Regions from separate parts of the Neobacillus sp. SAB-20_R2A genome, predicted to be linked through region 1. Evidence: a T-box and tRNA genes for the amino acid it is inferred to sense, from the RefSeq annotation. Region 1 holds a T-box; the other holds one or more tRNA genes.
The links. A T-box is a leader RNA that pairs with one kind of tRNA and senses whether it is charged. The one in region 1 lies ahead of proS (proline--tRNA ligase), so its partner is inferred to be a tRNA-Pro.
Positions count from the first base shown of each region.

Region 2: it encodes a tRNA-Pro, which carries the amino acid that the T-box ahead of proS (proline--tRNA ligase) is inferred to sense. The anticodon was not compared.

Region 1 is NZ_CP145895.1:2,314,664-2,319,387, reverse strand. It holds gene V5M37_RS11375 (GNAT family N-acetyltransferase) at 1-351, opposite strand, end outside; gene proS (proline--tRNA ligase) at 413-1,843, opposite strand; T-box leader at 1,939-2,154, opposite strand; gene V5M37_RS11365 (hypothetical protein) at 2,324-2,461, shown strand; gene V5M37_RS11360 (hypothetical protein) at 2,564-2,764, shown strand; gene V5M37_RS11355 (MarR family winged helix-turn-helix transcriptional regulator) at 2,897-3,358, shown strand; gene V5M37_RS11350 (MMPL family transporter) at 3,362-4,724, shown strand, end outside.
Region 2 is NZ_CP145895.1:239,779-244,502, reverse strand. It holds rRNA gene V5M37_RS01355 (23S ribosomal RNA) at 1-101, opposite strand, end outside; rRNA gene V5M37_RS01350 (16S ribosomal RNA) at 306-1,855, opposite strand; tRNA gene V5M37_RS01345 (tRNA-Gly) at 1,970-2,043, opposite strand; tRNA gene V5M37_RS01340 (tRNA-Pro) at 2,058-2,134, opposite strand; tRNA gene V5M37_RS01335 (tRNA-Arg) at 2,157-2,230, opposite strand; tRNA gene V5M37_RS01330 (tRNA-Leu) at 2,289-2,374, opposite strand; tRNA gene V5M37_RS01325 (tRNA-Leu) at 2,438-2,522, opposite strand; tRNA gene V5M37_RS01320 (tRNA-Gln) at 2,530-2,604, opposite strand; tRNA gene V5M37_RS01315 (tRNA-Glu) at 2,668-2,739, opposite strand; tRNA gene V5M37_RS01310 (tRNA-Ser) at 2,752-2,842, opposite strand; tRNA gene V5M37_RS01305 (tRNA-Asn) at 2,847-2,921, opposite strand; gene V5M37_RS01300 (SprT family protein) at 3,042-3,518, opposite strand; gene cmpA (cortex morphogenetic protein CmpA) at 3,613-3,723, shown strand; gene V5M37_RS01290 (Tex family protein) at 3,741-4,724, opposite strand, start outside.

The DNA of each region.
Region 1 (4,724 bases):
GTAACCCTTTCCGCTATGCCGTGTATCAATCCAGTAGCCAATTTCAAATTTGGGAACATCCCAGTTGATCCTATGCAATCCGGAAGATGCAATAAACTCACCGGTTTCTTTATGAAATATATGCAATCTTAGATCTTCTCTAGTGAGAAACTTCGCATGCGCTTCACGCATGTTGGCCTCTACCTCTTCTGGCGTTTGATCGCGGTGGGCCCAAGGCATCCACGGCTTCAGTTCGGTCAAGGAAGCCTGCATTGCCTCATAAACCACTTTTCCGTCACCCGGCATCGGCTTACGAATAACTAATCTTTCTGTGTAAAATTCTTCTGGGAAATCTATTAAGATAGGTTTCATTTTGTGCACCTCCTAAAAATGGGCTCTTCCGTCTTGAAAGAGCCCCCCAAAAAGGTATTTTTTAATATGCTTTTGCCCAGTAAACCATCTGATCTGCATCTTTTCCGCAGCAAACGCATTTATCTGATACTTTTTCTTGTTCAAATGGGATACAACGTGACGTAGCGCCGGTATCTTCTTTGATTTTTTCCTCGCAGGCTAACTCTCCGCACCACATTGCTTTGATAAATCCTGGCTTTGCTTCTAAAGATTCCTTTAATTCAGCAAGTGTAGTCGCAACCGATGTTCTTTCTTCACGATGCTTTAACGCTTTGTTGTACAGGTTCGACTGAATCTCCTCAAGCAGCGCTACAAGCTTCTCTTCTAGTTGATCCATTGAAACGACGATTTTTTCCAAAGTGTCCCGGCGCACCAAAACTACCTGCTTGTTTTCGATATCCTTTGGACCAACTTCCAAACGGACAGGAATACCTTTCATTTCGTACTCATTGAACTTCCAGCCTGGCTTTTTGTCGCTGGCATCGATATCGACACGAGCCACTTTGCCAAGGGAATTTTTCAAGTCATATGCAAAGTCCAGTACGCCCTCTTTATGCTGTGCGATTGGCACAATCATGACTTGAGTTGGTGCTGCCTTTGGCGGAATCACAAGACCGCGGTCGTCGCCGTGCACCATGATTAAGGCGCCGATTACACGGGTTGTAAAGCCCCATGATGTTTGATGGACATATTGAAGCTTTCCGTCCTTATCAGTGTACTGAATCCCAAATGCTTCAGCAAAGCCAGTGCCAAAGTGGTGGGAAGTACCGGATTGCAATGCTTTACCATCATGCATTAAACTTTCAACCGTAAAGGTATGTTTTGCCCCAGCGAATTTTTCCTTTTCCGTTTTTTCCCCTTTTACAACAGGAATCGCTAGAGTGTTCTCAAGTACATCAGCATACACATTCAGCATTTTGATGGTTTCTTCCATCGCATCTTCATCGGTTGCATGGGCAGTATGGCCTTCCTGCCACAAGAATTCTAATGTCCGTAAGAATGGACGGGTTGTTTTCTCCCAGCGGACGACGTTTGCCCATTGATTATAAAGCTTTGGTAAATCACGATAGGAGTGAATAATATTTTTATAATGCTCACAGAACAGAACCTCAGAAGTTGGGCGGACAACTAATCTTTCTGCCAACTCTTCAGATCCGCCATGGGTAACCCATGCAACTTCAGGAGCAAAACCCTCTACGTGGTCCTTTTCTTTTTGCAGTAGACTTTCAGGGATAAATAATGGCATATAAACATTTTCATGCCCTGTTTCCTTAATCCGACGGTCTACTTCATTTTTGATATTATCCCACAATGCAAACCCATATGGGCGGATAATCATCGAACCGCGGACGCTTGAATAATCGATTAAATCTGCTTTAGTAACAACATCTGTATACCACTGCGCGAAGTCCTCATCCATCGCAGTAATATCTTTTACAAATTCCTTAGCCATTTTGACACCTCATCATTTTCTGAAAAATATTTCCCGCTCCAGCGCCTGTTTTAGACGCATTTAGCTTTTTGCATATAAAAAGGCCTTGATCCTAAAAAAGGGACCAAGGCCTGGCGGTACCACCCTAAATTCATAAAGCAAATGCTTTAAACTCTTTGCATGATAACGGATTTGATCCGCATGTATCTTCAATCCATCCGATACAGAACTCGGGAGGCAGGTTCAAATGACCGTCTTAAGAAACCTCACACCAATGGTTTCCTCTCTTGGTAAGACCTTTTCATTTTACTAATCCCCGTCATTGTTTCTAGTTATATTTTTGAAAAAATTATATATTTCCCTTAGCTAAAAGTCAATTCCTTCATAAGAATATTTTTCTCAACATCAACCATTATTGCCTTTTTTTAATTTTTAATACTACTTTAATCGACGTACCGAATCAGTTAAAATGCTATTAATAGCTAAATTGGGGTGATTTGCATGGAAAAGGAAAAAAAGGATGAACTCGTGCTCGATGAGGAAGAAAAAGAAGCATTGCTTGAATACATGAGAATGCAAAATGAAGCCCTGAAACGTATTTTTAAAAATGCCGTTGATAAAGAAAAAAATGAAGGATGATTCCTCAATTTGTTTCATAAACCGCTTTTTTAAAATCTAGCATTATTTCCCCCTACCCGAATATGATTAATAGAGAAATGATAGATTTTAGGGGGCATGCTAGTGGTAAGGAAAGAACTGGAAATTAAAAGTAGTCCTAGTACAACAAACAATAAAAATGATATTAAGGTGAATAACCAATTCAGTCTAACAATTAACTTTGGCGATTCATTAAATGTGCTGGCATTGATAGCCGGTATATATCTAATCAAAAGAATCAAGAATAAGAAAAAATTACAAAAGCATATGGAGCAATGGCCTTGATTATTATACAATCAGGGTCTTTTTTTGCTGTTTGTTCCTAATTGACACAATATTTACTTTGTTATATAGTTTAACAGGTGAATAGTTCAATATGTTAACTATTTTTTCAAAAAGTAATGGGGTGAAGGCAAAATGGATAACAACACAATCCAGGATTTAATTGACCGCTATGTAAACATTTCCTTTCAGGTACATAAAAAAGCAGAAGCCTTAATTAAAAATCAACTTGGAAACGAATTGACCAATGACCAGCACTACATCTTAAGATATATCCACCAGACAGGAGAATGTACCTCAACGGAATTGGCCGAAGTTTTTCAGGTCAATAAAAGTGCAATAACAGCTATCATCAATCGAATGACTGATAGAGGCTTGATACAAAGAACTAGAGACGAAAAAGATCGCAGAGTGGTTTATTTAACACTAACAAAAGAAGGCGTCGAACTGTTTCAAAGTGCCCAGGAAAAGGTCCATCAATTAGTTGAATCTATCATTACCCAGTTCGATGAAACCGAAATCACAACTTTTATTTACACGTATGAAAAATTAGCACAAATTTTAGACAACAAGAAACAGGAAGAACTGGGGGAATAGCAAGTGAGAGCCATCATTAAGGGGAAATGGTTTATCTTAATCGCTTGGATTGCAGTCATTGCTGCGCTTTTTATGGCTGCGCCAAATATGGAAAATCTCGTTCGAGAGAAAGGACAAATTTCCGTTCCAGAAGGCTACCCCTCCACCCTTGCCGAAAAAATTCTCAAGGATGTTCAATCAAGTGAAAATAAGGGTAATTCCCTGCAAACGGCGCTTGTCTTCCATAGTGAAAAAAAATTAACGAAGGACGACTTCGCTGATGCTGAAAAAGCTGTCAAAGAACTAGAAAGAAATAAGGAGACGCTAGGAATCACTGAAATCCTCACCCATTTCACTCAAGAGGAACTGAAGGACCAGCTGGTTTCAAAGGACGGCAAAACAATCCTAGTTTCCATTAAAGTGACTTCGAATAATAGGGAAGCAAAGGAAATTGTCAAAGAATTAAATAAAGCGATTGATGATGTCAAACTTGCTCATTACTATACAGGCGGCTGGGTGATTGGCGAGGACCTCGTCACAAACTCTCAGGAAGGACTGAAAAAAACCGAAGGCATAACGGTAGTTTTCATTTTAGCCGTGTTGCTGCTTGTCTTCAGATCAGTAGTGGCCCCTATTATTCCTTTGATAACGGTAGGATTTAGCTATCTAACAGCTCAATCCATTGTTGCTATTTTAGTAGATAAATTGAACTTTCCATTATCAACCTTTACACAGATTTTCTTGGTTGCCGTCCTCTTCGGGATTGGAACGGATTATTGCATCCTGCTCTTAAGCCGCTTTAAAGAGGAATTGTCTGCGGGTGAAAATGTAACAGAGGCCATCGTTAAAACATACAAAACAGCTGGAAAAACGGTCTTTTTTAGCGGTGTCGCTGTTTTAATCGGATTTGCTTCAATAGGTTTATCCACCTTCCAGCTATACAAATCCGCCGCTGCTGTGGCCGTTGGAGTAGCGATTTTATTAATCGCACTCATCACAGTAGTGCCATTTTTCATGGCAGTCCTTGGAAAAAAATTGTTTTGGCCGGCAAAAGGCAAGCTTGAGCATAGCGATAGTAAGCTATGGGGTGTAATGGGGAACTTTGCCCTGAAACGTCCATTGATTGCTTTTATTCTTGTTGCCATTATCGCAATACCTTTCCTATTCACGTATAAGGATCAATTGTCATTTAATTCGCTTGAAGAAATCAGCGATGAATATCCATCTATTAAGGGTTTTAATATAATTGCGGATTCATTCGGGCCTGGTGAATCTATGCCGACACAAATTGTCATTAAAAATGACGATAAAATGAACACCACGGAATATTTGTCAATTACCGAAAAAATCAGTCAAGAACTCAAAAAAGTTAATGATGTCAAAACCG
Region 2 (4,724 bases), 2.1 Mb from region 1:
CGGCGCTTACTTACAGCTCCCCGAAGCATATCGGTGTTAGTCCCGTCCTTCATCGGCTCCTAGTGCCAAGGCATTCACCGTGCGCCCTTTCTAACTTAACCTAAAAGGTTTTACTTACTCTTAAAAATAAGAGAGAAAAACTAAAATGGCGATTACTCGGTTCTTACTTGGTTACTTCTTCTATACGATTATCTAGTTTTCAAAGAACGAAAGTTTTGAGAGATAATTCCCTCAAAACTAAACAAACAAGAAACAATCAAACAAACATGTATTGTCTGGCTCATATGTCCAGCTTATATCCTTAGAAAGGAGGTGATCCAGCCGCACCTTCCGATACGGCTACCTTGTTACGACTTCACCCCAATCATCTGTCCCACCTTAGGCGGCTGGCTCCTTACGGTTACCCCACCGACTTCGGGTGTTACAAACTCTCGTGGTGTGACGGGCGGTGTGTACAAGGCCCGGGAACGTATTCACCGCGGCATGCTGATCCGCGATTACTAGCGATTCCGGCTTCATGCAGGCGAGTTGCAGCCTGCAATCCGAACTGAGAATGGTTTTATGGGATTGGCTCCACCTCGCGGCTTCGCTGCCCTTTGTACCATCCATTGTAGCACGTGTGTAGCCCAGGTCATAAGGGGCATGATGATTTGACGTCATCCCCACCTTCCTCCGGTTTGTCACCGGCAGTCACCTTAGAGTGCCCAACTGAATGCTGGCAACTAAGATCAAGGGTTGCGCTCGTTGCGGGACTTAACCCAACATCTCACGACACGAGCTGACGACAACCATGCACCACCTGTCACTCTGTCCCCCGAAGGGGAAATTCCTATCTCTAGGAGTGTCAGAGGATGTCAAGACCTGGTAAGGTTCTTCGCGTTGCTTCGAATTAAACCACATGCTCCACCGCTTGTGCGGGCCCCCGTCAATTCCTTTGAGTTTCAGCCTTGCGGCCGTACTCCCCAGGCGGAGTGCTTAATGCGTTAGCTGCAGCACTAAAGGGCGGAAACCCTCTAACACTTAGCACTCATCGTTTACGGCGTGGACTACCAGGGTATCTAATCCTGTTTGCTCCCCACGCTTTCGCGCCTCAGCGTCAGTTACAGACCAGAAAGCCGCCTTCGCCACTGGTGTTCCTCCACATCTCTACGCATTTCACCGCTACACGTGGAATTCCGCTTTCCTCTTCTGCACTCAAGTCCCCCAGTTTCCAATGACCCTCCACGGTTGAGCCGTGGGCTTTCACATCAGACTTAAAGGACCGCCTGCGCGCGCTTTACGCCCAATAATTCCGGACAACGCTTGCCACCTACGTATTACCGCGGCTGCTGGCACGTAGTTAGCCGTGGCTTTCTGGTCAGGTACCGTCAAGGTACCGGCAGTTACTCCGATACTTGTTCTTCCCTGACAACAGAGCTTTACGACCCGAAGGCCTTCATCGCTCACGCGGCGTTGCTCCATCAGACTTTCGTCCATTGTGGAAGATTCCCTACTGCTGCCTCCCGTAGGAGTCTGGGCCGTGTCTCAGTCCCAGTGTGGCCGATCACCCTCTCAGGTCGGCTACGCATCGTCGCCTTGGTGAGCCGTTACCTCACCAACTAGCTAATGCGCCGCGGGCCCATCTGTAAGTGTCAGCCGAAACCGACTTTCAACCTTCCCTCATGTGAGGGAAGAAATTATCCGGTATTAGCTCCGGTTTCCCGAAGTTATCCCAGTCTTACAGGCAGGTTGCCCACGTGTTACTCACCCGTCCGCCGCTAACCACCGGGAGCAAGCTCCCAGTGATTCGCTCGACTTGCATGTATTAGGCACGCCGCCAGCGTTCGTCCTGAGCCAGGATCAAACTCTCCAATAAAGTTGAGTTGATTAGCTCAAAAATGTTACGTTGGCTTCATTTCAGAAGAAATGAATAATTATTGTTTGTTGACGTTTTTGTTTGTTTAGTTTTCAAAGAACTATTTTTCTAAAGTGGAGCGGGTGATGGGAATCGAACCCACAACAACAGCTTGGAAGGCTGTGGTTTTACCACTAAACTACACCCGCATATAAAATTGTGATGGTCGGGAAAACAGGATTCGAACCTGCGACCCCTTGGTCCCAAACCAAGTGCTCTACCAAGCTGAGCTATTTCCCGATATTGGAGTTAGACTTTAGAACGCGCCCGACAGGAGTCGAACCCATAACCTTCTGATCCGTAGTCAGACGCTCTATCCAATTGAGCTACGGGCGCTCTTTTTAATCAACTTTTATATCTTATCACATTCGATTTATTATGTCAATATATTTTTTGGTGCGGCCGAGAGGACTTGAACCTCCACGGTGTTGCCACCACTAGGCCCTCAACCTAGCGCGTCTGCCATTCCGCCACGACCGCATTTTAAATTAGTGACAAAGAAAATCATAACATGTTTCCTGAGGTTTTTCAACAGGAAATTATTGGTGCGGGTGAAGGGAGTCGAACCCCCACGCCTTGCGGCGCCAGATCCTAAGTCTGGTGCGTCTGCCAATTCCGCCACACCCGCATAAAAATGGCTGGGCTAGCAGGATTCGAACCTACGAGTGACGGAGTCAAAGTCCGTTGCCTTACCGCTTGGCTATAGCCCAATTTATTTATTTTTCAAGAGAGAAAGAAACAGGAAATGAATTTGTTTCATTCCCCATTCCTGATGACCCCTACGGGATTCGAACCCGTGTTACCGCCGTGAAAGGGCGGTGTCTTAACCGCTTGACCAAGGGGCCAATATTTTAACCTGGCGGAGAAGGAGGGATTTGAACCCTCGCGCCGCTTACGCGACCTACACCCTTAGCAGGGGCGCCTCTTCAGCCACTTGAGTACTTCCCCAATATGGCTCCGCAGGCAGGACTCGAACCTGCGACCGATCGGTTAACAGCCGATAGCTCTACCACTGAGCTACTGCGGAATAATAGCAAATATGAAGCTAGTCCAATAAGGCGTTGCCCTATCGACTCTTTAAATTATAATGACGTCTTTATCTAAAGTCAATACGAATTTTCATAGAAATAAATGGTTCTTCAAACTTTCATTCCAAAAGATATTCTTTGACCTTTTCTAATTTCCCTTTACAATTTCCACAAACATAGCGACTTGTATCAATGCTTCTTCTGCGCTGATATGGAAGGCTGCACTTTGTGCATTTATATAAAAGTATTTTTTTAGCTTTACATTTTCTTTTCGGGACATCCGGAAGCTGATTGCAAAACCTTGGTGCTCCCACCTTTTTTAAGAGTATTTTAAAATCTAAATCACGATGCTTGTATCCCTTGCCTTCAAGGTGAAGATGATAGTGAACTAGTTCGTGTTTGATGATCCCAATTAATTCTTGTTCGCCAAGCTGCTCCAAATACTTTTTATTAATTTCGATATTATGTGTCCCCAAAAGATATCTGCCGCCAGTTGATCTGAGCCGAGAATTAAAGGATGCCTTATGTTTGAATGGCTTCCCAAAGTACTCCATCGAGATTTTTTCCACCATCAACTGAAGCTCCGAATCCTTCATTTAAGGTTCCCTCACTTTCTTTGCGAACGTGACAACCTATTATAGCATATATTGTATATACCCTTGTGGAGAAACTTTTCGGGAGGTTTAATTTATGCCTACTTGGTTTCAAAACCAAATGAAAAGAGCATTTTATGAAAAAAATCGATATCAAATTAAGATGTTAAATCAATGCTGGTTTTTTTACAGAAAAAAACACTGCTAAGCAAGCAGTGTTTTCGTTTATTTTGCTGGAGGAAGCATCGTTAGTGCTACCCGGCCTTTTTTCATATCAACCGAATCTACCCAGACGGTTACTACATCCCCTACTGAAACAATATCGAGCGGATGTTTGACGAATCGAGTACTTAGTTTTGAGATATGAACAAGCCCGTCCTGTTTAACACCAATATCTACAAAGGCTCCAAAATCAACAACATTTCTGACTGTACCTTGGAGCTCCATTCCGGATTTTAGGTCTTCCAGTTTTAAAACATCTTTTTTCAAAAGCGGACGCGGCAGGTCGTCACGTGGATCACGTTCCGGTCTTACAAGTGCGTCAACAATATCCTTCAATGTTAACTCACCAATGGATAACTCTTCAGAAACAGACTTCAAATCAAGTCCGTTCAAGGCAGATATCAACTCTTCAGACCCTAGGTGAGCAGTTGTAAAGCCTAGGTTTTTAAGGAGTTTTTCTACCTCTTTGTAATTTTCCGGGTGAATTCCGGTCCGGTCCAGCGGCTGTTTTCCATCTAATACCCGCAGGAAGCCCACCGCTTGTTCATAGGTCTTTGCACCAAGGCGAGGAACCTTCTTTAATTGCGAGCGGCTGGTGAATTTCCCTTCCTCATCGCGCATTTTCACAATATTATTGGCTGCTGTTTTATTAAGGCCGGCAACATACTGCAGCAAAGAAGACGAGGCAGTATTCACATTCACTCCGACCTGGTTAACTGCCGTTTCCACGACGAAATGGAGTGATTCGGACAAAAGTTTCTGAGATACATCATGCTGGTATTGGCCGACGCCTACTGATTTCGGATCTATCTTAACCAATTCCGCAAGCGGGTCCTGCAGACGGCGGGCAATTGACACGGCACTCCGTTCTTCAACTTGGAAGTTAGGGAATTCCTCTCTTGCAAGATCGGAAGCAGAATACACACTTGCCCCGGCCTCATTCACAATTAGATAAAATATTTCTCCCTTAACTTCTTTTAAAATATC